Regions from separate parts of the Rhizobium sp. NLR8a genome, predicted to be linked through region 1. Evidence: riboswitches for the same ligand, from Rfam matches in the RefSeq annotation. Region 1 holds a riboswitch; the other holds the start of a gene.

Region 1 (15,154 bases):
GAGCAGCAGCGTGTGGCGATTGCCCGCGCTCTGGCGCTGGAGCCAACGGTGTTGCTGTTCGACGAGCCGACGTCGGCACTCGATCCTGAATCCACCGGCGAAGTGCTCCGCGTCATGCGCGAACTGGCCGCTGACGGCATGACGATGATCCTGGTCACCCACGAGCTGCCCTTTGCGAAGGAGGTATCGGATTGGGTCGTCTTCATCGATGGCGGTCTTATCATCGAGCAGGGAACCGCCGGAGATGTGTTTGACCGTCCAAGGGAAGCACGCACGGCTGCCTATGTCGCGCGTTACGCTTCCCCAGGTTAGCTCTTGGTCTGATCAGGCATCCAAGCCTCGTTTCTCTAAAGATAAATCCACATCTGATGAACAAGCTAACAACAGATATCGCCGTCATCGGCGGCGGCGTGATCGGCGTGACAACCGCTCTGCGGCTGCGTGCCGACGGTCGCGATGTCGTCCTGATCGAACCGAACAAACCCGGTTCGGGTGCATCCTACGGCAATGCAGGAACGATCGCCGACTATGCAATCATTCCCGTCGGCACGCCCGCTGTCCTTAAAAACCTGGCCTCGCTGCTTCTCAATTCAGACAGCCCGTTGTCCATTCGCAAGGCGGCATTGCCCACGCTGTTTCCATGGCTGATGCGTTTTGCCTACGAATCCCTCCCTCACAGATACAGAGACAATACGCGCCGCATCGCCGACCTTCTATCCGAAGCTTCATCGGAATGGCTCGACTTTGCAGCAGAGATCGGCGCATCCGATCTCCTGAGGGCGAAGGGATGCCTCTACCTCTACCAGACGCCCGAGGCCTTCAAGGCGGCCGCTTCGGATGTCAGGCTTCGCCGAAATTACGGGATCGCGCAGCAGCTCCTCACTCCCGGCGAGGTGCAAAGCCTGGAGCCTCGACTGCCGCAGGCCCATGGCGGAGGGCTTTTCTTTCCGAAAGCGATAAACTTCACCGATCCCGGCGAACTCATGAGCGTGATGGACGCCGCCGCCAGACAAGCGGGCGTCGAGTTCGTACGGGACTCCGTGACGGCTATTTCGCGCGAGCGGAACGGAGTGAGGATGATGGCTCCAGCCCACAGCATTCACGCCCGAGCCGCGGTGATCGCTGCCGGCGCTCATTCCCGCGGCCTGGCTCTGCAGCTCGGAGAGCGGGTCCCCCTGGACACCGAGCGCGGCTATCATCTGGAATTCGATATGGAAACACCGCCGGTGGAAAGACCGGTGTGCCCGACGCATCATGGATTTTACTTTTGCCCGATGCGTGGCCGGCTGCGCGTCGCCGGCACCGTGGAACTCGGAGGTCTCACCGCGCCTTCGAACCCAAGGCGCCTCGAAGTGTTATTGGCAAACGCCCGCAGGATTTTCCCGACACTTGGTGAACCAAGCCGGAGCTGGATGGGCTTTCGCCCTTCCATGCCCGATTCCGTTCCCGTCATTCGGCCTTCAAGAGGAGGAAGGGACGTCGTGTTTGCTTTTGGACACGGGCATATCGGCTTGACGCTGGCACCGCGGACGGCCCGTATGGTCAGCTCAATCCTCGCCACTTGATCGCCTCACGAACCGTGCCTGCGACAGCAGCAGGCTCCTTTATCCTCTCAGAGATGCGGGTTGCGCGGCCGGTATTTCTTGACGAGCTTCTGGTTGATCTCGGCCGCGCCCGGCATGTTGGCGCTGAGATAGACCGGCGCATCGCCGGATTTCGCAAGCTCCGAGGCAACTTCGGCAAAGATCGCGTTGATGATGGTCACACCGACCGCCGTCGAGACCGGTCCGACCCTAAGTCCCGTTCCTTCGAGATCGACGACAGCGTCACCCGGCGGCAATCCGTTGTCGAGCGCCACGTCGGCGACGTCGGCGAGCCGGCGGCGGCCATTGGCGATGGCCGAGGAATAGGCGATCGAGGTGATGGCGATCACCTTTGCGCCGATTTCGCGCGCATAATCGGCGGCCTCGATCGGCGCGGCGTTCACCCCCGAATTGGAAGCGATGATAATGACGTCGCCCGGCTGCATGCCGTAACGCTCCAGCATCGGCCGCACCAGACCCTGTGTGCGCTCATAGACCGAACTGATGACCGCCCCCTCGTGCAGCATCGCCGAGCCGACGAGCACCGGCACGGTGAAGGCGAGTCCGCCGGCACGATAGTGCACCTCTTCCGCCAGCATATGCGAATGGCCGGTGCCGAAGACATAGACACGTTTGTCGCCGCGGGCGGCATCGAGAATGACCGCCGCAGCCTGTGCCATCGGCTCGGCAAGCGTCTGCTTCAGCTCTTCCAGCCGGCCGATAAGGTTGGAGAAATAGGCATCGGTAATGTCGGTCATCCTACTTCTCCTTGAATTCATGCAACTTCGCCGGCAAGCCAGGTGGCGGCGACGGTGAGCGTATCGGTGAGGTGCACGAGATCGGCACGCGCGCCCGGTGAAAGATGGCCGCGATCGGCAAGTCTCAGGAAACGGGCGGGATAGAGGGTCGCCATGCGCAGCGCCTCGGCGAGCGCCAGGTCGAGATAGGTGATGCCGTAGCGGATTGCCGAAATCATGTCGACGTCGGAGCCTGCCAGCGTACCATCGGAAAGCACCAACTTCGAGCAGAAGCCGCCCCTTTCGCGCCGGACAGTGCGTCCGTTCAGCGTGAAAGAGTCCTGCTGCGAGCCGACAAGCGACATCGCGTCGGTGACGAAGAACAACCTGCCTTCGCCGCGCTTGGCACGCAACGCCGTGCGCAGCGCCTTCGGATCGACGTGATGGCCGTCGGCAATAATGCCGCACCAGGTCGCGGGATGATCGATGGCCGCGCCGACGAGGCCGGGAGCACGGTGTCCCATTTGGCTCATGGCGTTGAAGAGATGCGTGACCCCGCGCGCTCCGGCATCGAAACGTTCCTCCGCCGCCTCGCTCGAACAATCGGAATGGCCGATGCTGACGGTGACGCCGGCTTCCGCAAGCTCGCGCACCTGGGCGACCGTCACCTGCTCGGCTGCGATGGTGACGAGCAGCGTGCCGATCGACTCACGTGCCCGGATGAAGGCCTTGACGTCGCGGTCCTCCACCGGCCGCATCAACTCGGCCAGATGCGCACCCTTGCGGGCCGGTGCCAGATGCGGGCCCTCGAGATGCAGACCGGCGACGCCGCGGTTCTTTTTCACAGCCTCCTTCGCCGCCTCGATGGCGGCATTGGTCGCCTCCGATGTATCGGTGATCAAGGTCGGCAGCAGCGACGTCGTGCCATAAGGCCGATGCCCGCCGGCGATGATCTCCATCGACGCCGGGGACGGCTCGTCGTTCAGCATTCGGCCGCCGCCGCCATTGACCTGCGCATCGATGAAGCCGGCCGACAGGACGCCGCCCTCAAGAGCGACCATCTCGCCATCGGGCAGGTCGTTTCTCGCGACGATCGCTTCGACGCGGCCGTCGGCAAGGACGAGTGCCTTGTCGTCATGGAAGCGCTCGCCGTCGAAGATCCGGGCGCCGACGAAGATCTTGCGTCCCATCAGACCGTCTCCGTCACCTTGAGCAGGTTGGCCGGCCGGTCGGGGTCGAAGCCCTTGCGGCGCGTCACCGATTCGATCAGTCGGTAATAGACGAGCAGCGACACCAGCGGATCGACGAGACCGTTGCCCGTCGTCGGCACGCGCAGATTGATGCCGGAGAGCGGCTGCGTGGAGAAGCCGACGGTGGTGGCGCCAAGCTTCTGCAGGCGCTCCAGCGCCTTGCCGTTATTGGCCAAAGCAGCATCGTCGGGCGCGAAGGCGACGATTGGAAAGCCCGGCTGCACCAGGCGCATCGGGCCATGCATCAGTTCAGCCAGCGAAAAGGCCTCGGCGTGCAGGCCCGAGGTTTCCTTGGCCTTCAACGCCGCTTCGAGCGCGATCGCGAAGGCCGGGCCGCGGCCGGCCGTATAGAGCGAGGTCGCATGGAGCAGCACCTCCTCGGCCGCCGCCGTGTCGATCCCGGCGGTCGCCGAAAGCGCCTCCGGCAGTTTTTCCAGCGCTGCCTGCAGGTCGGACGCGCCGCCGATCGCAGCCGTCACCCCGGTGAGCGCGGCGACGGAGGCGATGAAGGATTTCGTCGCCGCCACACTCTTTTCCGCGCCGGCGTTGAGGCCGAGAACGATATCCGCCTGCCTGGCAAGCGGGCTGTCGGTGACGTTGACGACGGCGATCGTCGTTGCGCCCCCCTTCTTCGCGGCCTCCTGCAGGGCGACGATGTCGGGGCTGGCGCCCGACTGCGAGACGGTGAAATGCACGCCGCCCTGCAGGTGGAGGGCAGCACCATAGACGGAAGCGATCGACGGGCCGACCGAGGCGACTGGGACGCCGCAGGTGATCTCAAAGAGATATTTGAAGAAGGTGGCGGCATGGTCCGAGGAGCCGCGCGCGGCCGTCGTCACCACGCTCGGACGGGCGGACGAAAACAGACGGGCGATCTCGGCAAAGACCGGCTTTTCCTTTTCGAGAAGCGTGGCCACCACTTCGGGTGATTCGCCTGCTTCCTGCAGCATCAGCGACTGGTTCTCACTCATGGTCATCTCCAATTCTCAATTCGGCAACGAAGTCATAGGCATCGCCGCGATAATGCGAGCGGGTGTATTCGACGACGCGCTGGTCTTCCAGGCGCGAGACACGTTCGATAAGAAGCGCCGGCGCGCCTGCCTTGACGTTCAGCATCGCAGCATAGGATGCATCGAGCGTGACGGCGGTCAACCGCTGCAGCGCGCGCACCGGCCGATGGCCATTCGCCGCCAGCGCATCGTAGAGCGATCCTTCGCCGCCGGCATTCTTCCCCAGAAACTTGACCGGCACGACGGCGCGTTCGATCGCCAGCGGCAAGCCGTCAGCGAGGCGCAGCCGGTCGAGCCTCAGCACCGGCTCGTCGCCGCCGAGGCCGAGCAGGAAGGATTCTTCCGGCGACGGCGTGTTGATCTCTCGCGACAATATCCGCGCGGCCGGCAACCGGCCGCGCGAACGCATATCGGCGGAGAAGGAGGAAAGCCGCCAGAGCGACTGTTCCATGCGCTCGACCTTGCTCGATACGAAAGTACCGCTTCCGTGGCGCGATTCCAATGCGCCCGCCGGCATGAGGTCGCGATAGGCGGTGCGCACGGTGACGCGGCCGAGCTTGAGAGCCTCGGCAAGGTCACGCTCGCCCGGCAGCGCCGTGCCGGGCTTCAGCAAGCCTTCCTGAATGAGGCTGGTCAGCACCTGCGCCAGCCGCTTGTAGAGTGGGCCGGTCAGCGCGTCGTCGCGCAGGCTGCGTCTATTGAGTTCAGCTACTAGACTGGTTCTATCCATGGACACACAATAGAACCTATATAGAACCAATCGGCAAGCCTGAATCTGAGGGGCAGAAGAAAAACCCTCTCCGGCAATCCGAAGAGGGTTCAATAACGGTCAAATTTGACAGCCGTACGTCTCAGAGCATGTCCGCGCAAACGTGTGCGGCGGTTTTGCGATACCGACTTGCGTAAACAAAAACCTAAAGCGCGAGGAGCGAATCTGAAAGATCGTGACGCGCTTTAGAACGCTTCAGCTCTTGGTGAAGATGTAGTCCGTTTCCTGGCGTAGCACTTCGCCTGGACGCAGGACCGCATTCGGGAAGCCCTCATGGTTGATCGCATCCGGCCAGATCTGTGTCTCCAGGCAGAAGCCGGCGAACGGACCATATTTGCGCCCGCCGAGGCCGGGAGCCCCAGTGTTGAGCTTGAAGCCGGCATAGAACTGTACGCCCGGCTCGGTGCTGCGCACTTCCAGCGACACGCCGGAATAGAGGCTGCGGGCGAGTGCCACGGTCCGCTTGGCGGTGCGTTCGCGGGACAGGCAGAAATTGTGGTCGTACAATACCTGTTCACTGCCGACGAAACGCTTCATCGGGGCCATCTCGCGGAAATCGAATTCGGTTCCGGCAACGGGCCGGATTTCGCCGGTCGGCACCTGCTTCTCGTCGGTCGGCAGATAGTGATCGGCGGCGATCATGATGTCGTGGCCCAGTGCATCATCGCGGCCGTCGAGATTGAAATAGGCGTGCTGGCAGACATTGGCGAGCGTCGGCTGATCGCTGGTCGATTCATAGGTGATCGACAGTTCACCATTGCCGTGCACCCGGAACGTCGCCTGAATGGTGCAGTTGCCGGGATAACCGGCACGGCCGTCCGGATCGACGATCTTCATCACCAGGCGGTCGACCGCATGCTCGACGATCGTCCAGTTGCGCTTGCCGATATTGTCGCTGCCGCCGTGCAGATGTGTGACGCCGTTTTCATTCGGCTCGAGCTGATAGTCCTTGCCGTCGAGCGTAAAGGCGCCGCCGCCGACACGGTTGGCGCAGCGGCCGGGCGTCGCGCCGAAATAGGCCGAGTAGAGAGGATAGCTGTCGAAATCCTCGAAGCCGAGTTGCAGCGGCGCCTCATGACCCTCAAGGCGCAGATCCTGGATGACCGCACCCCAGGTGATGATCTTGGCCGTTAGGCCGCCGCCCCTGATGACGACGCGATAGACGGTCTCGCCCGCCTTCGTCTGCCCAAAAACTTCCCGCTCCAACTTATCCGACATGATCGACTGTCCGTTCCTTTGCGCGTCCGATAAAAACGCGCAGCGCTATAGGGTTCCGGACCGGAACCTGCCCGCATTTGTTCCAAACCGCAACCAGGCAGGTCAGAAAGAAATTCCATTAAAGATCCATGCCGATCTCTTCGACGTCATAGGGCGTCGTCTGGTAAATCTCGTTGATCCAGTTGCCGAACAAGAGGTGCGCGTGGCTGCGCCAGCGGTTCTGAGGCGCAAGTGCCGGATCATTATGCGGGAAGTAATTGTGCGGCATCTTGATCGGCACGCCGGCATCCACATCGCGGAAATACTCGTCCGAAAGTGAGGTGGAATCATATTCGACATGATTGAACATGTAGAGCCGCCGGCCCCTTTTCTCATGCACGAGGCAGACGCCCATCTCGCTCGATTCCATCAGAATTTCCAGGCTTTCGCATTTCTCGATGTCGGCGCGGCGCACCTCGGTCCAGCGCGACACCGGCACCTCGAAGTTGTCGGAAAAGCCGTTCAGATAGATGGAGGAAGGCTTCAGGTTCCGGTGCCGGTAGACGCCGAAGGCCTTTTCCTTCAGCTCGTATTTCGGAACGCCGTGGAAGTGATAGATCGCCGCCATCGCGCCCCAGCAGACGTTCATCGTCGAATGGACGTTGGTCTCCGTCCAATTGAAGATCTCCTGCATTTCTGCCCAATAGGTAACGTCCTCATAGGGGAGGAGCTCGATCGGGGCTCCGGTGATGATGAAGCCGTCGAACTTGCGCTGCTTCACCTCTTCCCAGGTCTGGTAGAAGGCGAGCAGGTGATCTTCGGATGTGTTCTTTGCCTTGTGGCCGCCGATGCGGATGAGTGACAGCTCCACCTGCAGCGGCGAAGCGCCGACGAGACGGGCCATCTGCAGTTCGGTCTTGATCTTGTTCGGCATCAGGTTGAGCAGGCCGATCTGCAACGGTCTTATATCCTGACGGATCGCCATCGTCTCGGTCAGCACCCGCACGCCTTCCTGAACCAGGGTTTCGAAGGCGGGCAGCGTATCGGGGATCTTGATGGGCATTGCGGTCAACTCGATCAAAAATAAAAAACCGGCGGCGAAAAAATCGCTACCGGTCCGCACGCGGCCCTTTAGCGACTTTTTTAACGTGGCTGCAAGCCGGCCGGCCAAATCACCACGGAGTGCCTTAATTAGTCCCAGTTGAGCCGCGAATCAACTCCGAATGCATGCGGGAGTGGCCCGTCAAGAATCATCACACTTTAATGACTGATAGAATCTGTTGATAGACCGGTAACGCCACCATGTTAATAATGACAGTATGGGCGGTGTTGGAAAAGCGTGATGGCAGACAAGATCGAAGGGAGGCCGGGCATCCGGAAGCAGGATAGGGTAGGGTATGATTTCAGCCTGACATATCGCCTCGGTGTGATGTTCTCAGCATTCTGGAATTCGCAAGTTCGCGGCAAGGTGCTGTTTCTGGCGACCGTGCTGATCCTCGTCATCCTGGCGACGGCCTATGGCCAGGTCATTCTCAATGAGTGGAACGCCCCTTTCTACGATTCGCTCGAGCGCCGCGACCTCGGCGAATTCTTCCACCAGCTCGAAATCTTCGCGATGATCGCCGGCACGCTGCTGCTGCTCAACGTGTTGCAGGCTTGGCTGAACCAGATGACCGCGCTTTATATGCGCGAAGGCCTGTCACGCGATCTCGTCGACCAGTGGCTGAAGCGTAAGCGGGCGCTGCGGCTCGCCTCCAGCGGCCTGATCGGCGTCAATCCGGATCAGCGCCTGCACGAGGATTCCCGCAACCTTGCCGAAAGCACGACCGGGCTCGTCCTCGGGCTGCTGCAATCGACCATTCTTCTGGTGAGCTTCATCGGCGTGCTCTGGGAGCTTTCGAGCGGCTTCATCTTCCACATCAGCGGCCACAGCTTCTCCATACCGGGCTATATGGTCTGGGCGGCGATTTTCTATGCAGCTTCCGCCTCGGTGTTGAGCCAGGTCGTCGGCCGCAAGCTGGTCAAGCTCAATGCCGACCGCTTCTCGAAGGAGGCCGAGCTTCGTTTCACGCTGATGCATGCCAACGAGAACATGCCGGCGATCACCGTCGCCCGCGGCGAGGAGAACGAACGCCGGCGTATCAATACCGACATCAGTTCGGTACTGAGGGTCGTCAAGCGGCTCGCCATGGCCAATACCAATCTCACCTGGGTTTCGGCCGGCTACGGCTGGCTGGTGATCGTCATTCCGATCATCGTTGCCGCACCCGCCTATTTTTCCGGCGGCCTCACCCTCGGCCAGCTGATGATGTCGGTCGGCGCCTTCAACCAGGTCAATACGGCGTTGCGCTGGTATGTCGCCAATTTCGGCCCGATCGCCGAATGGCGTGCCACGCTGATGCGCGTCACCGACTTCCGCCAGGCGTTGCTCGACATGGACGAGGGCTTTGGCGTGAAGGGAAGCATCGCCTATGAAGACACCGCCGCCGACAGGCTGACGCTGAAGGATGTGGTGATCAATGCCAAGATCGGCGAAGACATCGAGGAATGCGGCGGTTTTCGCCTGCGAGAAACCGATATCGTGATCAAGGCCGGCGAAAAAATCATGATCAACGGCGATCATAGCGTCAACCGCAAGCTGCTGTTCCAGGCCTTGGCCGGGCTCTGGCCGTGCGGCAGCGGCACGATGGGTCTGCCGCCGATCGACGACATGCTGTTCGTTCCGCAAATCGCCTATATTCCGGGCGGCACGTTGCGCGAGGCGTTGGCCTTCCCCGAAAGCGCCGATGCCTACGAGCAAGCTGCGGTCGAGGCGGCCCTTGAAAAGGCCGGCCTGCACTCTCTGATCGCAAGGCTCGATACCCGCGCCCGCTGGGACAAGCTGCTCGACGGCGATGAACAGAAGGCGATCGGCTTCGCGCGCCTGCTGCTGGTGCGCCCGCGCTGGATCATCTTCGACGAAGTGCTCGAGGGCATGGAGCCGGAATGGCAGGAAACGATGTGCAGCGTGCTGACTTCGATGCCCGAAATCGGCATGATCTATATCGGCCGCTCTGAAACTTATCTGGAGGCGTTGCAGCCCCGGGTGCTGCATCTGCAGGCTCTGCCCTCGAGATCCGAAGAGCCGCAGCAGCAGGTCGCCCAGACCACCGGCGCCAGCGCCAGTGCCGGCGCAGCCGCCGTCCCCGCGCCGGCGCTTTAGGACGCCCCCTTATCGGCAGGACCCCTGCCTACAACGTGACGCAAGCGGCTGAGTGCGAGAGTCTCAGCCCTCCAGTTCTTCCCGCAGCATTTCGAGCTCCAGCCATTCCTCTTCCATCTTGGTCAGGCTGACTCGCAGCTTCTCCATCTCGCCTGCAAGGCGGTTGAAGGCAACGGGGTCGCGCGTGAAGAGATTGGGATCGGCCATGACAAGTTCGCGCTTGGCGATCTCGGCCTCGGCCTTGGCCATTTCCTTCGGCAGATTGTCCAGCGCGAATTTCTGCTTGAAGGAAAGCTTGCCCTTCGAGGCTGCGCCGGAAGCTGTTGTCTCCTGGGTCTTCGGTTTCTCCGCCGCTTTCTCGGCTTTCCTGCGCTCGTCGAGTACGCCCTTGCGCTGCGCCAACATGTCCGTATAGCCGCCGGCATATTCGATCCATCGGCCGTCGGGCGCATCCGGCACGGCGGGCGCGATCGTCGAGGTTACGGTGCGGTCGAGAAAGTCACGATCGTGGCTGACGAGGATGACGGTGCCGGGAAAGCCGGCGACGATTTCCTGCAGGAGGTCGAGCGTCTCGATGTCGAGATCGTTGGTCGGTTCGTCAAGGATCAGGAGGTTTGCCGGGCGCGCCAGGATGCGCGCCAGCATCAGCCGGGCGCGCTCGCCGCCGGAGAGGCTCTTGATCGGTGTTCGCGCCTGCTCCGGCTGGAACAGGAATTCTTTCATGTAGCCGGTGACGTGGCGCTGCTCGCCATTGACGAGCAGGTTTTCGCCGCGCCCGTCGGTCAGGTAGTTTGCAAGCGTCTCCTCGGGCTTGAGGTCCTCGCGCTTCTGGTCGAGGGTGGCGATCTCCAGGTTGGTGCCCAGCTTCACCGTGCCGCCGTCCGGCGAAAGCTGGCCGGTCAGCATTTTCAAGAGCGTCGTCTTGCCGGCGCCGTTCGGCCCGACGAGACCGATGCAATCGCCGCGATGGACGCGGATCGAGAACGGTGTGACGATTGCCCGGTCGCCGAAGCTCTTGGTGATCTTCTCGGCCTCGATCACCAGCTTGCCGGATTCCTGCGCATCCGAAATCGTCGCCTGCACCGTGCCCTGCGGGCCCTTGTGGCCACGATATTGCGAACGCATCGTCTGCAGCTCGCCGAGACGGCGCATATTGCGCTTGCGCCGGGCCGTGACGCCGTAGCGCAGCCAGTGCTCCTCGCGCTCGATTGCCTTGCCGAGCTTGTGCTGCTCGAGCTCCTCGGCCTCCAGCACCTGGTCGCGCCAGGCTTCGAAATGCGCAAAGCCCCTGTCGAGCCGGCGCGAGGCGCCGCGATCGAGCCAGACGGTTGCCGTCGAAACTTTTTCGAGGAACCGCCGGTCGTGCGAGATCAGCACCAGGGCGCTGCGCGTCTTTTGCAACTCGCCTTCCAGCCATTCGATGGTCGGCAGGTCGAGATGGTTGGTCGGCTCGTCGAGCAGGAGAATGTCGGGCTCCGGCGCCAGCACGCGGGCAAGGGCGGCCCGTCGCGATTCACCGCCGGAAAGGGTATTTGGATCCTCCTCACCGGTGAGGCCGAGGTGGGACAGAAGATAGGTGACGCGATAGGGATCGTCGCCGGGTCCCAGACCAGCCTCGGCATAGGCCTGAACGGTGCTGAAACTGGCAAAGTCCGGCGCCTGTTCGAGATAGCGCACCGTCGAGGACGGATGACGGAAAACTTCGCCGGACTGCGCCTCGACCAGGCCGGCGGCGATCTTCAGCAGCGTCGATTTTCCCGAGCCGTTACGGCCGACGAGACAGATCTTGTCGCCGGGCTCGACCTGCAGGGAAGCGCCCGCCAGCAGCGGTGCGCCGCCGAAGCTCAGGAAGATATCGTCGAGTTTCAGAATGGGAGGGGCCAAAAATCAGACTCCGGAAAGATCATAGGGGCGGGCAAGCACGATCGCCCGGCCGCTCTCGAGCGAAAGGCGAACCTTGCCTTCCGCGACATTTGAAATGGTGCGCGACGAGCCGAAAGGCAGATGGAAATCGGTGAGCGGATAACGCGCATTCTCGATAGAAAGTCCGGTCAGCGGCCCAAATCCGGGCACGGAAAACAGGCTGCCTTTGGGAAGATCGAGCTCGATCGTGCCGGGAACCAGCGGCACTGCCTCTTCCTTGCCCGAGGTCAGCAGTACGTCGAAACCCTTTTCCGCCAAGCCGACAGCCGACAGCAGATGCTGAAGCGCATGGTCGGAGCGTTCGCCGGCGAGCGCGCCGGCGAGGATCAGCCGCCGCGCGCCACGTGCGATCGCTTCCGATACGGCGATTTCGCCGTCCGTTGCCGCCTTCGCTGCGGGATAGGGCTGTTTCGGCACATCGAGAAAACCCGCTTCGAGCTCGGGGGGCGTCGAATCGAAATCGCCGACCCAGAGCTCAGGCATGACACCAAGCGCCATCGCATGCCGCATGCCGCCATCGGCCGCGATGAAGCGGCTGCCGCCGATCGCGTGGCGCAGGCGTTCCGTCAGGCTGAGTTCGCCGCCGAGCAGAATGGTGAAGGTGGATTGGCTCATGGGCACTGCCCTTAGCGCAAACGGGGGGGCGAGGGGAAGGGGCACCACCGACGGACGGCTTTCGCCTCAACCGGGCGTGTCCTTGTCGCGCGAGAGAAAGATTGCCTCGTAGCCACCGATGAAACGTTCGAACAGCGTCGCGAAACGCTCTATATCCTCGCGTGGCCAATCGGAGACGATCTCGGAGATAATGGCCATTTTCTGCGCATGGATCTCGGCAAGCAGCGCCTGGCCAGCGTCGGTGATGACGACGACGATCCGCCGCGCGTCGGCCTGGGAGGCTTCGCGCCGCAAGACGTTGCGTCCGACCATCTCGGCCACCACCCGGCTCGCGCGCGACGGGTCGATGCGCAGCATCTCCGCGATCAAGCCGACGGTGACCTCGCCGGGCGACCCAGCCCGGCGCACGGCGTCGAGCACGTCGAGGTGGGAGAGCTCAAGGCCCGGTGCGGCGCTCTGGATCGCCAGCCTGCCGATCAGCCGTCGGCCGGTCATCAGGCGCATGCGCGCCATGCTCCTGCCGATGCGAGGCAGGTTCTCATCGTCCGGCTCGGCCCGACTGTTGGACAGGATCTTCGTCAGCGTCTCATTCATGACCGAACCATAGCAGAGCGGAGGTCAAAATTGAATATGCCGGGGTCACTCATGTGCCGTTGACAATTACATGCTGATAGCACATAAAATAGTTCGAACCCGGAAATATGCCTCATGGACATGCAACCCGCGCCTGCGCCGCTCGTGACGGACCCTCGTCGCCGGCTTATCCTCTTCTTCTTTCTGATGACCGCCATGTTCATGGCGACGCTTGATAACCAGATCGTCTCCACGGCATTGCCGACAATTGTCGGCGAGTTCGGCCATCTCGAGCGTTTCGGCTGGATCGGCTCGGCCTACCTGTTGGCGCTCAGCGCCGTCATGCCGCTCTACGGCAAGCTCGGCGATCTCTTCGGCCGCAAATATGTGATGATGACGGCGATCGGAATCTTCACCGTCGGCTCCGCAGTCTGCGGCCTGGCTGTCTCGATGAATACGCTGATCGCCGCTCGTGTGCTGCAGGGCCTCGGCGGTGGCGGCATCATGGTGTCGATCTTTGCCGTCAACGCCGATCTGTTCGAGCCGCGCGAGCGGGCGCGCTATCAAAGCTATTCCAGCCTCGTGCTGATGGCTTCAGGCGCGATCGGCCCGGTGCTCGGGGGGACGATGAGCGATCTCTTCGGCTGGCGCTCGATCTTCCTCGTCAACGTGCCGATCGGTTTCGTCGTGCTCACCGGGCTTGCCTTCATGCTGCCCTACCGCAAGCCGCATCGGCGCCCGAAGATCGATTATGCCGGCGCGCTGCTGATCGCGCTGACGACGACGAGCATCGTGCTTGCCACAGACAGCAGCGAATTGTTCGGCTCGATGATCTCACCACAGAGTATCGGGATCGTCGCCTTCGGCGCCGTCTGCGCCGTCACCTGGGTGTTCGTCGAGCGCCGCGCGCCGGAGCCGATCGTTCCGCTGCAGCTCTTCCGCAATTCAACCTTCAGCCTGCTGCTGGTAATATCGGTGATGGGCGGCGCCATCGCCATCGGCATGGTCAACTATCTCGCTCTCTTCCTGCAGACGACGACCGGCCTTTCGCCATCGGCCGCCGGCCTTCTCTTCATTCTGCTGACCGGGGGTCTCGTCTGCGGGTCGCTGTCGGCCGGGCGTATCATCTCGATGACCGGTCGCTACAAACCCTTCGCCATCGCAAGCCTCACCTGCAGCGCCATTGCCTTCGCGCTGATGTCGCAGGTCCATGCGGGAACGCCGATCGCCTTCATCGGCGCGATCATGATGCTGCATGGCATCGGCATCGGCCTTGCGCAGCAGGTCCCCGTCATCGGCGTGCAGAATGCCGCCCCCGCCCGCGACGTCGGCGCCGCCACCGGCTCGGTGACACTCTCGCGCATGGGCGGGGCCTCGATCGCCATATCAATCTATGGCGCGATCATCGCCTCCGGGCTCGGCAAGGTCGGCGCTCCCATTGCCGATGTTGCCGATATCGAACAGCTGACGCCGAAGATGATGGCCGCCCTTCCCGCAGCGAGCCGCCAGGCCGTCGCAGATGTCTATGCCGCCGCCTTCTCGCCCCTTTTCATGACTTCCTGCGCCATTGCCCTGATCGGCCTTGCTGCCGCAATGACGCTGAAGCCCGTGCAACTGCCGCGCACCGGCGAAACGAAGCGACCGCAATCGGCGGCGGCGGAAGCGGCGGAATAGACTACATAATGGGAATATGCACCAGCAGACGTTCTCTATCGCATAGATAGATCAAAAGTTGCGATTTTCTCGCAGGGCTGCCGTTATCCCACCTGTTGCTTCAATCATGCCGTTCTTTTTCCGCGCCTCTGACAAATCTATGACTGGTGACGGAACTTTCGCCATAATTTCATCCGAGCGAAGGGAGACCTCGATGCCTGAGGCTTGCTAAAATGCAACGGCGCCACAATTAAACAGAGTCTCGCTATGCAACCGATGCGTAAATCAGTTACAGCAACGACGTGTATCGGCCTAGCATGCGGCGCGAGATCAGGGGTGCGCACCTGTTGAGTTCCCCTTGCCAAGGCCGGTCTCCATCTGCGGCAAACCGGCAAAACAGCGACATGATGCAGAGAACCAGACTGGACAGCTTGACGACGTGGAAATCGCCCGCGCTTTCCAGTGATGTCATCTCTGCGACGCGGCGCTTCGCCCGCCGCCTGATGCTGCTTTCAACCGTCGGAATGGCGCTGAACGGGTGTCAGTCGCTGATCGAACAATCCTACCAGCCGAGCATCTCGCCTTCCTCCAATCCGCAGATCGTCGACGAGGTGCAGAAGAACGATCCGCGCGCGGCGATGG
Region 2 (15,154 bases), on a different contig from region 1:
GTGCGTCCGAACGGACGCCCGGCGCGCGCTGGAGCGGTTCAGCTTTTCACGGAAAGGCAGAGCCGCTCTAGCTTTTTGGATTTACGCAATTCCGGACGGAAAACGCTTCGCACTTTTCCTGGAATTGCTCTAAAGCGCGGCCTCTAACAGGCCGCACGGAATCGGGCGCATATGCTGTCACACAAGCAGATCTGGGAGGCGATCGACAGGCTTGCCGAACGGCACGAGCTGACGCCATCCGGTCTTGCGCGCCGCGCCGGGCTCGACCCCACCTCGTTCAACAAGTCGAAACGGCTTTCGGCCGATGGGCGGCTGCGCTGGCCGTCGACGGAATCGATCGCCAAGGTGCTCGACGCGACAGGGGCGAGCATGGAGCAGTTTTTCGCCTTCATGCAACCGGCCGCCAGTTCCGCCGGAGAGCGGATCGGCGAGCGTGCCGCCCCCCCGCCGGGCAGCGCCATTCCTCTGCTCGGCTTCGCCCAGGCCGGCGCCGGCGGCTTCTTCGACGATAGCGGCTTTCCGGCCGGTCATGGCTGGGACGTGGTGGAGTTTCCGACGAACCCGTCGCAGCGATCCGGCGTCTATGCGCTTGAGGTGCAGGGTGAAAGCATGATGCCGCTTTATCGCGACGGCGATGTGCTGATCGTCGAGCCCGGGGCGCAGGTGCGCCGCAATGACCGCGTCGTCGTGCGCACATGCGCGGGCGAGGTGATGGCCAAGGTGCTGCTGCGCCGAAGCCCGCGGTCGATCGAGCTGATGTCGCTCAATCCCGAACATCCCAACCGCACGCTCGATCTCGCCGATGTCGATTGGATCGCCCGCATCATCTGGGCCAGTCAGTAGGAAGATATTCCATGCGCCCTGCCGCCGTCGTTACAGGTATCACGGGGATGGCGGTGGTGGTCGGCCTGCTGATGGCAGGCGAAGCGAGGCTTCGCGGCGGCACGGCAGGGGAAGAAACCGCAGCCGCAGAGGAAACGGCGGTCGCAGCGCCCGATGTTGCCCCCGAGACCGCCGGACCGGCGACGATATCCGACGAACGCGCCGAAATGATCGCCCGCTCGGCGGAGCCGGCGGCTCCGCCGCCTGCGGCTGATGGCGCGGCGCCCAAACCAGCCATCATCGCGCAGCAAGCGGCGCCAGTCGGCGGCGAAACGGCAGGTCCCGCCGGCAAAAAGGCGCTGGAGCTGCCGCGGCCGCTGGTCGAGAACGCGGGCAGTCTTTCCTTCGGGGAGCGACGGCTCCAGCTTGCCGGCATCGTCCCCACGCCGGCCGACAGGATATGCGGGCCGGCAGGCCGGCAATGGCCCTGCGGCATGCTGGCAAAGACGGCGCTGCGCCAGCTGTTGCGCAACCGCAGCATCACCTGCGATCTCGACACGGCCGAATGGAAGGGAACAGCGATCGCCGCCTGCCGGCTCGGCACGCAGGATCTCGGTGCATGGCTTGCCGAAACCGGCTGGGCGGAGGCAGAGGCGGGTTCGTCGCTTGCAGCCGTCGCCGAGAAGGCGAAGCAGGCGCAGAAAGGTATTTACGGCGGCGATCCGCGCCGCAAGTGACAAGCCGACCGCCGGGGCGAGATGCTGCCGATCTCTTGTAATGCCCGCCGCCAGTTCCTAATCTGGGCTGATCAACAAGGAATCAGAGATGAACAAGCCGCTTTCCGCCCATGATGCGCTGATCTACGTGATGGTGATGGCGTCGGCCGTCGACAGCACCATGAACGACAGGGAGATGGAAAGGATCGGCCAGTTGATCGGCTTCCTGCCGGTTTTCAAGGATTTCGATGACGACAAGCTCATTCCGATAGCACGCGACTGCGCCGCGCTGCTGGCCGGGCCCGAGGGCCTCGATGTCGTTCTCGAAACCGTACGAGACACCCTGCCGGCAAAACTCTACGACACGGCCTATGCGCTTGCCGTCGAAGTGGCCTCCGCCGATCTCTCGGTCAAGGCGGAGGAACTGCGGCTGCTCAGCCTGCTGCGGGACCGGCTCGGCCTCGACAAGCTCACCTGCGCGGCGATCGAGCGCAGCGCGATCGCCCGCTTCCGCAAGGGCTGAGCCCAAGTTTCAATAGAGCCCGTAAGGAAAATAGCGCAGATAGATTTCCTGAAGACGGCCGTTGCGCGACAGCGTCGCAAGCGCATGGTCGATGGCCGAAGTCAGCACACTGTCCTTCTGCCGCAGCATGATCGTCATGCCCTCGCCGAGGAATTGTTCGGAGAGGTAGGGGCCGTCGAACAGCGCGCAGCATTTGTCGGAGGCCGCCGAAGAGACCCAGAAGGAAAGCTGCAGCGCATCGGCGAAGGCGGCATCGACCTTTCGCTCCTTCAGCGCCGCAAGCAGGGCGTCCTTCGTGTCGAAAGCCTGCGCTTTCAGCGCCGGGAAAAAGGCTGCCAGCATCGCCTCGTGCACCGTGTCTTTGACGACGCCGACCGGATGGTTCGAGAGCGCGGCGGCGGTCTTTCCATCGAGCGGGGCGCCAAGATTGCGCACGAAGCGCGCCGGCAGCATCAGATATGGCCGGGAGAAGAGAAATTGCCGGCGCAGCTCCGGGGTGACCGCAAGGCCGGCAATGACGGCATCGCCCTGCGAGGCGGCGAGCGCATCCTTGAGATCGGCAAAAGGCATTGCCTGGATCTGGCACTTGTCGGAAATCTCCAACTCGCTGCAGATTTCGCGGGCGAGATCGACGTTGAAACCGGAAAGCTTGCCGTTCTGATCGGTGAAATTAAACGGCGGGAAATCGACCGACGTCAGAAAGCGCAGGCGGACCAGCGAGGAGAGATCCGGCCTGGCGAGACGCTCGCGGGCATCGAAGAGCAACGGCAGCGAGGGCGCAGCTTGCTGGGCGAATGCCTCAAAGCTCGAAAACAGCGCTGCCAGAAACAGGCCGATCGCCAGAAAAGCCCTGAGAGTCGGGGATGCCTGCTGGAATTCAATCATGGTGATCCAGTTTCGGGGTTGGGGTCGCCGAGATGTAACAGAGTCATGGCCGGCGGGGAATATCCATGGGAGTGAGGGGAGCGGATGAGGCTCTCTTGAGCGATAGCGCGCACCTCCTGCCCTCAAAATTAGGAGTGCGCCTGCGCCTGCGCGTTAGCGCGGAATTAAAGAATATCGCCTCTATTTGTCGCGACGATACGGACCCCGCCAGCCGATTGCATGATGCATGCGTCAGTTTCCTTTCCGGCGCCGCGACACTCAGGCAGCGCTCTTTACAAATTCAATTTTCAAACACCGGACGCGCGGCGCGCCCGGCCAGATCGGGTGACATTTCCATGTTGAAGCATCTGAAAATCCGCACCAAAATTATATCGGTCGTGGCGCTGCTCGGGCTTATCACGATGGCGGGGCTGGCCTATGTCATCTCCGAATTCCGCCAGGCCGACGCCGCCTATAGCGCCTTTATCGATCATGAGGCGCAGGCATCGATGCTGAGCGCGCGCGCCAGCGCATCGGTGGTGGCCTCGGTGCTGCAGGTCACCCTGCTGGCTGACATGAAACCCGATACGCCGGCTTTCCAGACGGCGCTTGCCACACCGAGCAAGCTGCCACAGGCCCGCGACCGGATGAAACAGGCCCTCGCACTGGTCCCGAGCCGTAAGGCAGCGATCGACGAGATCGAGGCCGGCATCGATGAAATCGAAGCTCTGGCGAACAAGATCATCGAACAGAGCAGGGCCGGGGACAGCACCGGTGCGCTCGCGAATGTCGCGCTGATCAATGCCAAGCTCGATGCGCTGACGCCGAAGATGATTGCCAACAACGATGCGATGATGGCATTGCTCAACGACGGCGGCGGCGCGCTTTCGGCGTCCGTCAACGGCCGGATCACCTTCTGTTTCGTCCTGATCGGCATCGCTGTTCTCACCGCGATCGGCTTCGCCGTCGCCGTGGCGCAAAAAGGCATTGCCGGCCCGATGACGAATCTCAGCCTGCGCATGACGCGGCTTGCCGAGGGCGACACCAACAGCGATATCAGCGGTCTCGATCGCCGCGACGAAGTCGGCCACATGGCAAAGGCGGTTTCGATCTTCCGCGACAACGCGATCGAGCGTCGTCAAATCCAGGCGCGCGCCGAGGCAGACCGCAGCGTCAGCGACGGCGAGCGCCGCGAACGCGAGGCCCAGAAAGCCCGCGAGGCAGCCGAACTCGAACGCGCCGTCGCAGCTCTTGGCGATGGCCTGCGCCGCCTTGCCGCCGGCGATCTCGCCTCTGATATCGGCGAGCCCTTCGTCGCCCATCTCGATGCGCTGCGCCAGGATTTCAACCACTCGATCGAGAAGCTCAACGAGACCATGCAGGCGGTCGGGGCCAATGCCCGGGCGATCGGCGCCGGCGCCAACGAGATTCGTTCCTCCGCCGACGAGCTTTCCCGGCGAACGGAACAGCAATCGGCCTCGGTCGAAGAAACCGCCGCGGCGCTGGAAGAGATCACCACGACGGTGCGCGACGCCGCCAAGCGCGCCGAGGAGGCGAGCCAGCTCGTCACCCGCACGCGCCTCGGCGCCGAAAGATCCGGCGAGATCGTCCGCAAGGCCGTCTCCGCCATGCATGAGATCGAAAAGTCCTCTGGCGAAATTTCCAACATCATCGGCGTCATCGACGACATCGCCTTCCAGACCAACCTCTTGGCGCTGAATGCAGGCGTCGAGGCGGCACGCGCCGGTGAGGCGGGCAAGGGTTTTGCCGTCGTCGCTCAGGAAGTGCGCGAGCTCGCCCAGCGCTCGGCCAATGCCGCCAAGGAGATCAAGTCGCTGATCACCAATTCCGGCATGCATGTGCAGACCGGCGTCACGCTGGTCGGCGAGACCGGCAAGGCGCTCGACGTGATCGTCACCGAAGTGCAGGAAATCAACCAGCACGTCCACGCGATCGCCGAAGCCTCGCGCGAGCAGTCGATCGGGCTGCAGGAGATCAATACCGCCGTCAATACCATGGATCAGGGCACGCAGCAGAATGCGGCAATGGTCGAGCAATCGACGGCCGCCAGCCACAGCCTCGCCAGCGAAGCATCGGCGCTCAACATGCTGCTCGGCCAGTTCCGTCTGACCGGCACCGGCGCCTTTGCCGCAGCAGCACCGATGACATCGTCCCGACCACCGACTGCAGCACCGCACTCCGCTGCACCGCGAGCCACGGTACGCACGGCAGCCAAGACATCGATCCGCATCGCTGGCGAAGGCACCGCCCGGCCGGCCGCCTCACCGGCGCGCGCGCTCGGCCAGACACTCGCCAACGCCTTCGGCGCAGGCAGCACGCCGAAGAGCCAGGATGGCGATTGGACGGAATTCTAAGCAGAAGCTCCGCGACCTCTAGCAAGACTGACGCCTGTGGAACTGACGCCTACCACTCATCCTATCCCTCTCCCGCTCGCGGGGAACGTGTCCTGCGATGAGCGGGGACGGAGAGGGTGCGGCACCTCCCCTTCTCCGCTCAGAACGCGGAGATGACCGGCAGGCGGGTAGACGCAAGCAGCGGCCATCCTTACTTTTTGCGGGGCCGTCTAGTCCGGCCGCCAGCCGGCCTCGACAAGAATGTTTCCAGGCGCCGTGCACTAAAACGACCAGCCGCCGCGCGTTTGCGCAATGAGTTGGAGCCAATCCAGAGTAAGATTGGAACGTTCGGAGCTTCGGAGGGGATAGACATGAAATCCGCGATCATCGGCCTCATCGGCACTCTCGCTCTTGGGGGGTGCAACACCACGACATACACCGGCCCGGGGCTGGAGCCCATCCCGGGCAGCATCACCTATACCGGCCAGCCGCGCACCAAGCTCACCAAATCCCCGCCCGGATCGAGCTTCCCGCATGATTTCATCGACCAGTATGGCCAGCAGGTGGAGGAGACCTACATCATCCAGCCTGACCGAAGCCTGATCATCGCGCACCGGCGATACAAGCCGATCCGGTTTTTCCGGGACTAAGTTTCACAGCGCCACTGAGGGAAGTGGAGCGGGTGAAGGGAATCGAACCCTCGTATTCAGCTTGGGAAGCTGCTGCTCTACCATTGAGCTACACCCGCGATGCGCTGAGATTTCCAACAGATGGGGGCCGCTGTCAAGTCGCCGCCCGTCAGGCCGGCGTCAGATGCGGAAATGTTTGGAAAGCTTGAGGCCCTGGGCCTGGTAGTTGGAGCCGAGGCCGGAGCCGTAGAGGCTGGCCGGTTTTTCCTGCATGTGCTCGTAGACCAGGCGGCCAACGATCTGGCCGTCTTCGAGGATGAAGGGCACTTCGTGGCTGCGCACTTCGAGTACGGCGCGGCTGCCGCGCCCGCCTGCCGGCGCATGGCCGAAGCCCGGATCGAAGAAGCCGGCATAGTGGACACGGAATTCGCCGACCAGCGGATCGAAGGGAGTCATTTCGGCGGCATAATCCGGCGGCACATGCACGGCCTCACGCGAGACAAGGATATAGAATTCGTCGGGATCAAGGATCAGCTCGTTGCGGCCGCGGCTATAGAGCGGCTCCCAGAAATCGAAGATGTCGTGCTGATCCTTCTCGTCGACATCGACGACGGCGGTGTGGTGTTTGCCGCGATAGCCGATCAGGCCGTCCTTGTCGCCGGTGAGATCGATCGACAGCGCGATGCCGCCGCCCGACACGTTCGGCTGCTTGCTGGCAACCAGCGTCTCGCTTTCATGCAGCTTCAAAAGTTCCGGCTCCCCGAGCACGGACTGGCCGACGCGGAAGCGGATCTGCGACAGACGCGAGCCGCGGCGCACGACGATCGGGAAGGTGCGCGGGCTGATTTCGAGATAGAGCGGGCCGGAATAACCTGCCGGGATCTTGTCGAATTCCTGGGCGTAGTCGGTGATGACGCGGGTGAATATATCGAGCCTGCCGGTCGAGCTCTTCGGATTGGCCGAGGCCGACATGTCGGCCGGCAGCGCCAGGCTTTCCATCAGCGGCACGATATAGACGCAGCCGGTTTCGAGCACCGCGCCCTGGGACAGGTCGATCACGTGCAGGCTCAGCCGATCGAGCTTGTCCGAGACCAGATGCGAGGGACCGGGCATGAAGGAGGCACGCACACGAAACGCCTTGCTTCCCAAGCGCAGGTCGAGACTTGCCGGCTGGATCTGATCGCGGTCGAGCTCCCGCTCGGAGTTCAGACGCCCCGTTTCGAACAGCGCCGCAATCGCGCGATCCGCCAGAATTCCAGTTTCGCGAGCCATCGTGCCCCATCCATCATTTTGCCGCCGACAAAACCAAACTCGGGGAATTGACGCAAGCCGCCAACAGCAGTATTGCAGAATTATCCCGTGGTGATTTGGCCGGTCGGCTTGCAGCCACGTTAAACAAGTGGCTAAAAAGACCGGGTTATGAAACCGGTCTGCTTTTGCGGCCGGTTTTTTTGTTATGTGAAGGTGATGGCATGAGCAAGACCTGGCGCCCGGCAACCCAACTCGTCCATGGCGGCACGCTGCGTTCGCAATATGGCGAAACGTCGGAAGCAATCTATCTCACCCAGGGTTTCGTCTATGACACGTCGGAAGCGGCCGAAGCCCGCTTCAAGGGCGAAACGGACGGCTTCATCTACGCCCGCTACGGCAGCCCGACGAACGACATGTTCGAAAAGCGCATGTGCGCATTGGAAGGCGCCGAAGATGCCCGCGCCACCGCCTCCGGCATGGCGGCCGTCACTGCCGCCGTCCTCTGCCAGGTCAAGGCAGGCGACCATATCGTCGCCGCCCGCGCCCTGTTCGGCTCCTGCCGCTGGGTCGTAGAAACGCTGGCGCCGAAATACGGCGTCGAGTGCACGCTGGTCGACGGCCGAGATCTCGCCAACTGGGAAAAGGCGATCCGCCCGAACACCAAGGTGTTCTTCCTGGAAAGCCCGACCAATCCGACGCTCGAAGTGGTCGATATTGCAGGCGTCGCCAGGCTCGCCAACCAGGTCGGCGCCAAGCTGATCGTCGACAACGTCTTTGCGACCCCGCTCTTCCAGAAGCCCTTGGAGCTCGGCGCCCATATCGTCGTCTATTCCGCCACCAAGCATATTGACGGCCAGGGCCGCTGTCTCGGCGGCGTGGTGCTCGCCGACAAGGCATGGATCGACGAGAACCTGCACGACTATTTCCGCCATACCGGCCCGGCCATGTCGCCGTTCAATGCCTGGACGCTGCTGAAGGGGATCGAGACGCTGCCGCTGCGCGTGCGCCAGCAGACCGAGAATGCGGCGAAGATCGCCGATTTCCTGGCCGAGCAAGGCAAGGTCGCCAAGGTGATCTATCCCGGCCGCAAGGATCATCCGCAGGCCGACATCATCGCCAAGCAGATGACCGGCGGCTCGACGCTCGTCTGCTTCGAGCTGAAGGGCGGCAAGGAGGCGGCCTTCGCATTGCAGAATGCGCTTGAGATCATCAAGATCTCCAACAATCTCGGCGACAGCAAAAGCCTGATCACACATCCGGCAACGACCACGCACAAGAACCTGACGGAAGAGGCGCGCGCCGAACTCGGCATTTCTCCGGGTACGGTGCGGCTTTCGGCCGGCATCGAGGACACGGACGACCTGATCGAGGATTTCGCGCAGGCGCTTTCCAAGGTATCGGCTTGATCGACTGGAATAGCGGCCGGACTTCAATGTGGAGCCGGCCGCCGATCCGCGGGAACAAGGTCAGCCGCGCCGGCGTTGCGAAGTAAAATTAAGGCTGACGATTAGGCTTAATGATCGAAAACCATATGATCATCACTATTTGACCGCTGATCAACGTTCCGTTTCTTGACGGACCGGGCCTCTTATAAGATACGGGTAACATATCTTGACTATGGTGCAAGGCATGTATCGCGCCCTCACAAGAGATATCGAAGTCGTGGTCGAACCGTTCTATCTGGAGGAGCAATCCGATCCGGAGGACGACCGCTATGTCTGGGGTTACCGGATTGTCATCAGCAACAATTCCGGCGTCGCCGTTCGCCTCATCAACCGCTACTGGAACATCACCGATCAGAACGGACAGGTGGACGAAGTGACCGGCCCCGGCGTCGTCGGCGAGCAGCCGCGGCTCAGCCCGGGCGACACCTACGAATATTCCTCCGGCTGCCCGCTCGACACGCCCTCAGGCCTGATGTTCGGCCACTATCAAATGGAAACGGATGAAGGCGAGCTGTTCGACGTCGACATCCCCGCCTTCTCGCTTGACTCGCCGGGGCTGCTGCGCGTGCTGAATTGAGGGCAAGTTCCTCCCGCTCAAGAGATTGCCGAGACCCGCCCCTCATTCGCCTGCCGGCACCTTCTCCCCGTAAACGGGGCGAAGGGACCATGCCGCGATCGATCTGTCCCCGCCGACCTCTCGCAGGGCACGTCCCCTCGCCCCATTTACGGGGAGAGGGGCAGCTCTCAATGCTAACTGAGCCTATTCCGCCGGCTGAAGCTCGGCTGCTTGGAAGCGGTAGGTGGTCGAGCAGAATTCGCAGGTGACGGATATCTCGCCGTTTTCCTGGCTGGCCTCGATCTCCTCGGCGGTGAAACCCTTCAGCACGTTGCCGATCTTTTCCCGCGAACAGCTGCAGCGGTCGAAGACGGCGCGGGGCTCGAAGACGCGCACGCCGCGCTCGTGGAACAGGCGGAACAAGAGGCGTTCGGTGCCGACCTGCGGATCGGTCAACTCGTCGGCATCGATGGTCTCGACCAGCGAGCGGGCTTCGGTCCAGGCGTCATCCTCGCCATGCGGACGGTCGCCGTTATCGCCGTCGCCGCCGTGGAGATCGGGCTGGCGCATGCGCTCCGGCGCCTCCGGCAGGAACTGGGCAACGAGGCCGCCTGCCCGCCAGCGGTGGCGCGGCTTGCCGGCATCGTCACGGTCGAAGAGTTCGGCCGCAGCCAGGCGCACCCGCGTCGGGATCTGCTCCGACTGGCGGAAATAGACGCCGGCGATCTCCTCGAGCGAGGTGCCGTCGAGCGCGACAATACCCTGATAGGGCTGGGCGAACTTGCCCTGATCGATGGTGAAGGCGAGCACGCCCTTGCCGAGCAGTTGCTCCGGCTCGGTCTCGCCTGAGGCAATCGCCTGGTCGAGCAGCGCCCGATCGAAACGGGCGTAGGCGCGCACGTTCTCCGGCGTCGAGAAATCGGCGACGAGCAGATCGACCGGGCCGTCGCCCTTGGTCTGCACGGTGAACTTGCCGTCGAACTTCAGCGAGGTGCCGAGCAGCACCGTCAGCACGACGACTTCGGCAAGCAGCCGGGCAACGGGCGCGGGATAATGATGGCGCTCGAGGATGGCATCGAGCATGGGGCCGAGCTGGACGGCGCGGCCGCGCACATCCAGACCCTCCACCTGAAAGGGGACGACATGATCATCGCCGGCGAAATCGAACTGGCCGAGGGCGGCTGCAGCTTCTGCCATGGCTTTACTCCTAGTTTCGGGAGCGGCGGCCAAAGTGTCCGGCGCTCGCGCAGTCGGGCCGCAAGCTTATGACTCGCAACATCCGATTATGGTTCAGATCGCGCCCAGGCACCAAGCAAGAATCGATTTCTGCGCATGAAGACGGTTTTCCGCTTCATCGAAGACCACGGATTGCGGGCCGTCGATCACCTCGTCCGTCACTTCCTCACCGCGATGCGCGGGCAGGCAATGCATGAACAATGCATCGCTGCCGGCCTTGGCCATCAAGGCCGCATTGACCTGATAAGGCTGGAAGACGTTGTGACCCCGGGCCCGATGTTCCTGATTCATGGAGACCCAGGTATCGGTCACCACGCAATCGACGCCTTCGACCGCACGGTCGGCATCATGGCAGAGCATGATTTCGGCGCCCTCATTGCGGGCCCAGTTCAGATAGTGATCCTTGGGCTCCGAACCAAGGGGGACGGCCATGTTCATGCGGTAGCCGAAGCGCGCCGCCCCTTCGACCAGCGAATGCAGCACATTGTTGCCGTCGCCGGTCCAGGCGATGGTCTTGCCCTTGATCGGGCCGCGATGCTCCTCGAAGGTCATGATATCGGCCATGATCTGGCAGGGATGGGTATCGTCCGTCAGCGCGTTGATGACAGGCACGGTCGCATGTTCGGCAAGCTCCAGCAGGCGCGAGTGCTCGGTGGTGCGGATCATGATCGCATCGACATAACGCGACAGCACCTTGGCGGTGTCGCCGATCGTCTCGGCGCGGCCGAGCTGCATTTCGGTGCCAGAGAGGAACAGCGTTTCCCCGCCGAGCTGGCGCATGCCCACGTCGAAAGAGACGCGGGTGCGCGTCGACGGCTTCTCGAAGATCATCGCCAGCATCTTGCCGGCGAGCGGCTTGTCGCCCTTGCCGGCCTTGAAGGCCTGCTTGCGGGCGAGCGCGTCGTTCATGATGGTTCTGAGGTCGGCCGATGTGACGGCCGAAAGATCGAGGAAATGTTTAGGAGCCATGTTCTTACCTGTCGTGCGCCCGAAGGCGGCGATCCCTTCAAGCCGTCTTCTTGATCTTGGCGGCGCGGATGCTCTCGGCGGCGCGCTCGAGGCGCACAAGCCCTTCGCGGGCTTCCTCGGCAGTGACCACCAGCGGCGGAAGAAGGCGGATGACGTTGTCGCCGGCCGGCACGCCGAGCAGATGCGCGGCGCGGATCGCCTGCAGCAATTCGGCCGAGGGAACCGCAGCCTTGACACCGAGAAGAAGCCCTTCGCCTCGGATATCCTCGATCACATCGGGATAACGATCCTTGAGCGAGGCCAGTCCCTGGCGGAAGACGAGCGCGACGTCGCGCACATGCTCAAGGAAGCCATCGGCGAGGATGACGTCGAGCACGGCGCTGCCGACCGCCATGGCCAGCGGATTGCCGCCATAGGTCGAACCATGCGTGCCGGCCTTCATGCCGGAAGCGGCCTCGGCGGTTGCAAGGCAGGCGCCGAGCGGGAAGCCGCCGCCGATGCCCTTGGCGACGGCCATGATATCAGGCGTGATGCCGGACCATTCATGGGCAAACAGCTTGCCGGTACGGCCGACGCCCGTCTGCACCTCGTCGAGGATCAGCAGCAGGCCATTTTCGTCGCAGATCCGGCGCAGCGCCTTCATGAATTCGCTGGTGGCGGGACGCACGCCGCCCTCGCCCTGCACCGGCTCGATCAGGATTGCGGCCGTCGCATCGGTAATGGCGGCACGCACGGCATCGATGTCGCCGAACGGCACCTGATCGAAACCCGGCGCCTTGGGGCCGAAACCTTCGAGATATTTCTCCTGGCCGCCGGCGGCGATCGTCGCCAGCGTGCGGCCGTGGAAAGCGCCTTCGAAGGTGATGATATGGAACCTCTCGGGATGGCCCTTGGAAAACTGATAGCGGCGCGCCGTCTTGATGGCGCATTCGAGCGCCTCGGCGCCCGAATTGGTGAAGAACACCTTGTCGGCGAAGGTGGCGTCGGTCAGGCGTTTGGCCAGGCGCTCCTGGCCGGGAATTTCATAGATATTGGAGAGGTGCCAGACCTTGTCGGCCTGCTCCTTCAGCGCCGCGACCACATGCGGGTTGCCGTGGCCGACGGAGGTGACGGCGACCCCGGCGCCGAAATCGAGATAACGCTCGCCGCTCTCGGCGATCAGCCATACGCCCTCGCCTCGCTCGAACCGCAGCGGGGCACGAGAATAGGTGTCGTAAAGCGGCGCGGCTTCAGCCATCGCGGGTCTCCCGTTCAATGTTGTCATGCGCGGATTCCGGCTAACAAAACCAGGTCCGAAAAATCAAAAATGCCGCCTTTCGGCGGCGAGCGGTACTATTTCCTTTTCGCGCTGCAATGTCAACAAAACTGCGGCCTTAGCGTATGCCGCAAGCTTGTACAGGGGCACTTTCGGCCTTCAACAGGCATTATTGCAGAAATGACACGCAGAGGCAGCAAGTTGGGGAAAAACTTGAAATTCGATTCATCCGGATTCCCGCGACTCTTGTCACGGAGTCAGCCTCACACTAGGTTAAAGTTCAATTACTAGACTGCATGCGGCGGAACTAGTCACCAAAATTGATCAAGCGTTTCTTGTTTCGGAGGCTTCCGGGACAACGGTGAGGGATTCTGCCATCACCAACGCAAAAGGTGGAGACAGGGCATGAACTGGACAGACGAGCGGGTCGAGAAACTCAAGAAGCTTTGGGCCGAAGGACTGAGCGCCAGCCAGATTGCTGCGCAGCTTGGCGGGGTCAGCCGAAACGCCGTTATCGGCAAGGTGCACAGGCTCAGCCTTCCCGGCCGCGCCAAGGCCGGCGGCACGGCCACCGCGGCGCGCACGCCGAAGCGCCAGACATCCGCGCCGCGCGCGCCGAACTACGCCTCCCGGATCGCCACCCGCACCGTGACCCGCCAGCAGGGCGCAACCCTGCTGAAGGAAGAGATCGAGATCGATACAGTCGAGGAAATGGAATATGTGCCGAAGGGCAACGTGGTGGTGCCGATTTCCCGCCGCCTCGGCCTGACGGAGCTCACCGAACGCACCTGCAAGTGGCCGGTCGGCGATCCGCTCAAGGAAGATTTCCATTTCTGCGGCTGCGAATCCCCGGACAATTCGCCCTATTGCAGCTATCATCAGAAGCTTGCCTATCAGCCGATCAACGAACGCCGCCGGGCGGCGGCGCGGGTCAGCTGAGCGGACCGGTATAGCCAGACATAAAAAACGGGCCGCCGTTTCTTATTCGAGTGGGAAGTGACCTTTGCGTTTAGCAACCCCCACACTCCGTCATGCCAGGGCTTGACGGAGGAGAGGTGGCGCCGGGACAAGTCGGCTTTGCAGGCGCGATGGAAAGGTGGTGCCGAGACGCATAAGCCTCGCCGGCGCAACGACGCTGGCTCCGCAGCGGCGACGATGGACGACAAGGCGGGCCTCACAAGCCGTACTGCCGTGCGTTTGGCGGGAACGCCAACCCCACACTCCCTCAGCCTTCAGGCCTCCATCGAATAACCGGCGCCGCGGACGGTGCGGATGACGTCCTGCATATTGGAGAAATTCAGCGCCTTGCGCAGGCGGCCGACATGGACGTCGACGGTGCGTTCGTCGACATAGATGTCGTGGCCCCAGACGCCGTCCAGCAGCTGCGAACGGGAAAAGACCCGGCCCGGCGACGACATCAGGAATTCCAGCAGCCGGAATTCGGTCGGGCCGAGGCGGACTTCGCGGCTCTTGCGGTGGACACGATGGGTTTCGCGGTCGAGCTCGATATCGCCGCATTTCAGCACCGAGGACAGCACCTCGGGACGGGCCCGACGCAGCATCGCCTTGACGCGGGCGACGAGCTCGGGGGTCGAGAAGGGCTTGACGACGTAATCGTCGGCGCCGGTGGACAGTCCGCGCACACGCTCGCTCTCCTCGCCGCGCGCCGTCAGCATGATGATCGGCAGCCGCTCGGTTTCCGGCCGCATGCGCAGGCGCCGGCAGAGTTCGATGCCGGAGACGCCGGGCAGCATCCAGTCGAGGATGAGAAGGTCGGGCGTGCGCTCCTGAAGCCTGATCTCGGCCTCGTCGCCGCGCAGGATGGTATCGACCTCAAAGCCTTCCGCCTCAAGATTATAGCGAAGAAGCACGCTCAGCGCTTCCTCGTCTTCAACAACTGCGACTCTCGGGATCATGCGTGTCCGTCTCCTCGCGCACAAGCCTTAAACCGGGACGATTTAAGCAGGCGTCCTGCGCAAATTCAGAAATTGGCTGCGACCTCTTTGCGCGCCCCGAACGGGCGCGCACGCAAGTGACTGGTCCGGGCGGCTGGCCCGGGCGGCTCGTTCGGAACAATTATTCCGTCGCGGCGCCGACGGTGTTGGCACTGTCATCCTTCGGACGATCGCCTTCCGGCTGGGCGCCCGTCGCCATGTAGTAAATCGTCTCGGCGATGTTGGTGGCATGGTCGCCGATGCGCTCGATGTTCTTGGCGCAAAAGAGCAGATGCGTGCAGCTCGTGATGTTGCGCGGATCTTCCATCATGTAGGTCAAGAGCTCGCGGAACAGCGAGGTGTACATCGCGTCGATCTCGTTGTCGCGTTCGCGGATGGCGGTCGCCTTGTCGGCGGCGCGTGTCGTATAGACGTCGAGCACTTCCTTGAGCTGGACGAGCGCCAGCTCGGAGAGGTGCTCGAGGCCGCGGGCGAGCTTGCGCGGCACGCCTGTGCTCTGCACGGCGATGACGCGCTTGGCGGTGTTCTTGCCGAGGTCGCCGACGCGTTCGAGATCGGCGGCGATGCGGATCGAACCCA

What was found. A riboswitch is a leader RNA that binds a small molecule or an ion and turns the genes downstream of it on or off. The one in region 1 is predicted to bind S-adenosylmethionine.
Region 2: linked by a shared signal. The riboswitch ahead of HJC04_RS09590 (O-succinylhomoserine sulfhydrylase) and the one ahead of metA (homoserine O-succinyltransferase) in region 1 are both predicted to bind S-adenosylmethionine.

Annotation. Positions count from the first base shown of each region.
Region 1 covers NZ_JABDWI010000005.1:221,711-236,864, reverse strand. The annotation lists gene HJC04_RS11620 (amino acid ABC transporter ATP-binding protein) at 1-312, shown strand, start outside; gene HJC04_RS11615 (FAD-binding oxidoreductase) at 369-1,565, shown strand; gene HJC04_RS11610 (SIS domain-containing protein) at 1,613-2,341, opposite strand; gene nagA (N-acetylglucosamine-6-phosphate deacetylase) at 2,359-3,510, opposite strand; gene HJC04_RS11600 (SIS domain-containing protein) at 3,510-4,541, opposite strand; gene HJC04_RS11595 (GntR family transcriptional regulator) at 4,534-5,310, opposite strand; gene HJC04_RS11590 (aldose epimerase family protein) at 5,545-6,567, opposite strand; gene metA (homoserine O-succinyltransferase) at 6,686-7,609, opposite strand; SAM riboswitch at 7,658-7,735, opposite strand; gene HJC04_RS11580 (ABC transporter ATP-binding protein/permease) at 7,889-9,748, shown strand; gene HJC04_RS11575 (ABC-F family ATP-binding cassette domain-containing protein) at 9,812-11,632, opposite strand; gene HJC04_RS11570 (thiamine diphosphokinase) at 11,636-12,286, opposite strand; gene HJC04_RS11565 (MarR family winged helix-turn-helix transcriptional regulator) at 12,353-12,880, opposite strand; gene HJC04_RS11560 (MDR family MFS transporter) at 12,995-14,533, shown strand; gene HJC04_RS11555 (M48 family metalloprotease) at 14,917-15,154, shown strand, end outside.
Region 2 covers NZ_JABDWI010000004.1:276,445-291,598, reverse strand. The annotation lists gene HJC04_RS09630 (helix-turn-helix transcriptional regulator) at 172-843, shown strand; gene HJC04_RS09625 (thermonuclease family protein) at 855-1,559, shown strand; gene HJC04_RS09620 (tellurite resistance TerB family protein) at 1,648-2,061, shown strand; gene HJC04_RS09615 (transporter substrate-binding domain-containing protein) at 2,071-2,946, opposite strand; gene HJC04_RS09610 (methyl-accepting chemotaxis protein) at 3,282-5,300, shown strand; partial or broken gene HJC04_RS32220 (VOC family protein) at 5,510-5,590, opposite strand; gene HJC04_RS09605 (hypothetical protein) at 5,651-5,929, shown strand; tRNA gene HJC04_RS09600 (tRNA-Gly) at 5,954-6,027, opposite strand; gene HJC04_RS09595 (2'-deoxycytidine 5'-triphosphate deaminase) at 6,089-7,180, opposite strand; SAM riboswitch at 7,258-7,336, shown strand; gene HJC04_RS09590 (O-succinylhomoserine sulfhydrylase) at 7,381-8,565, shown strand; gene apaG (Co2+/Mg2+ efflux protein ApaG) at 8,789-9,181, shown strand; gene HJC04_RS09580 (Hsp33 family molecular chaperone) at 9,365-10,357, opposite strand; gene argF (ornithine carbamoyltransferase) at 10,451-11,365, opposite strand; gene HJC04_RS09570 (aspartate aminotransferase family protein) at 11,403-12,602, opposite strand; gene HJC04_RS09565 (GcrA family cell cycle regulator) at 13,026-13,559, shown strand; gene phoB (phosphate regulon transcriptional regulator PhoB) at 13,853-14,536, opposite strand; gene phoU (phosphate signaling complex protein PhoU) at 14,697-15,154, opposite strand, start outside.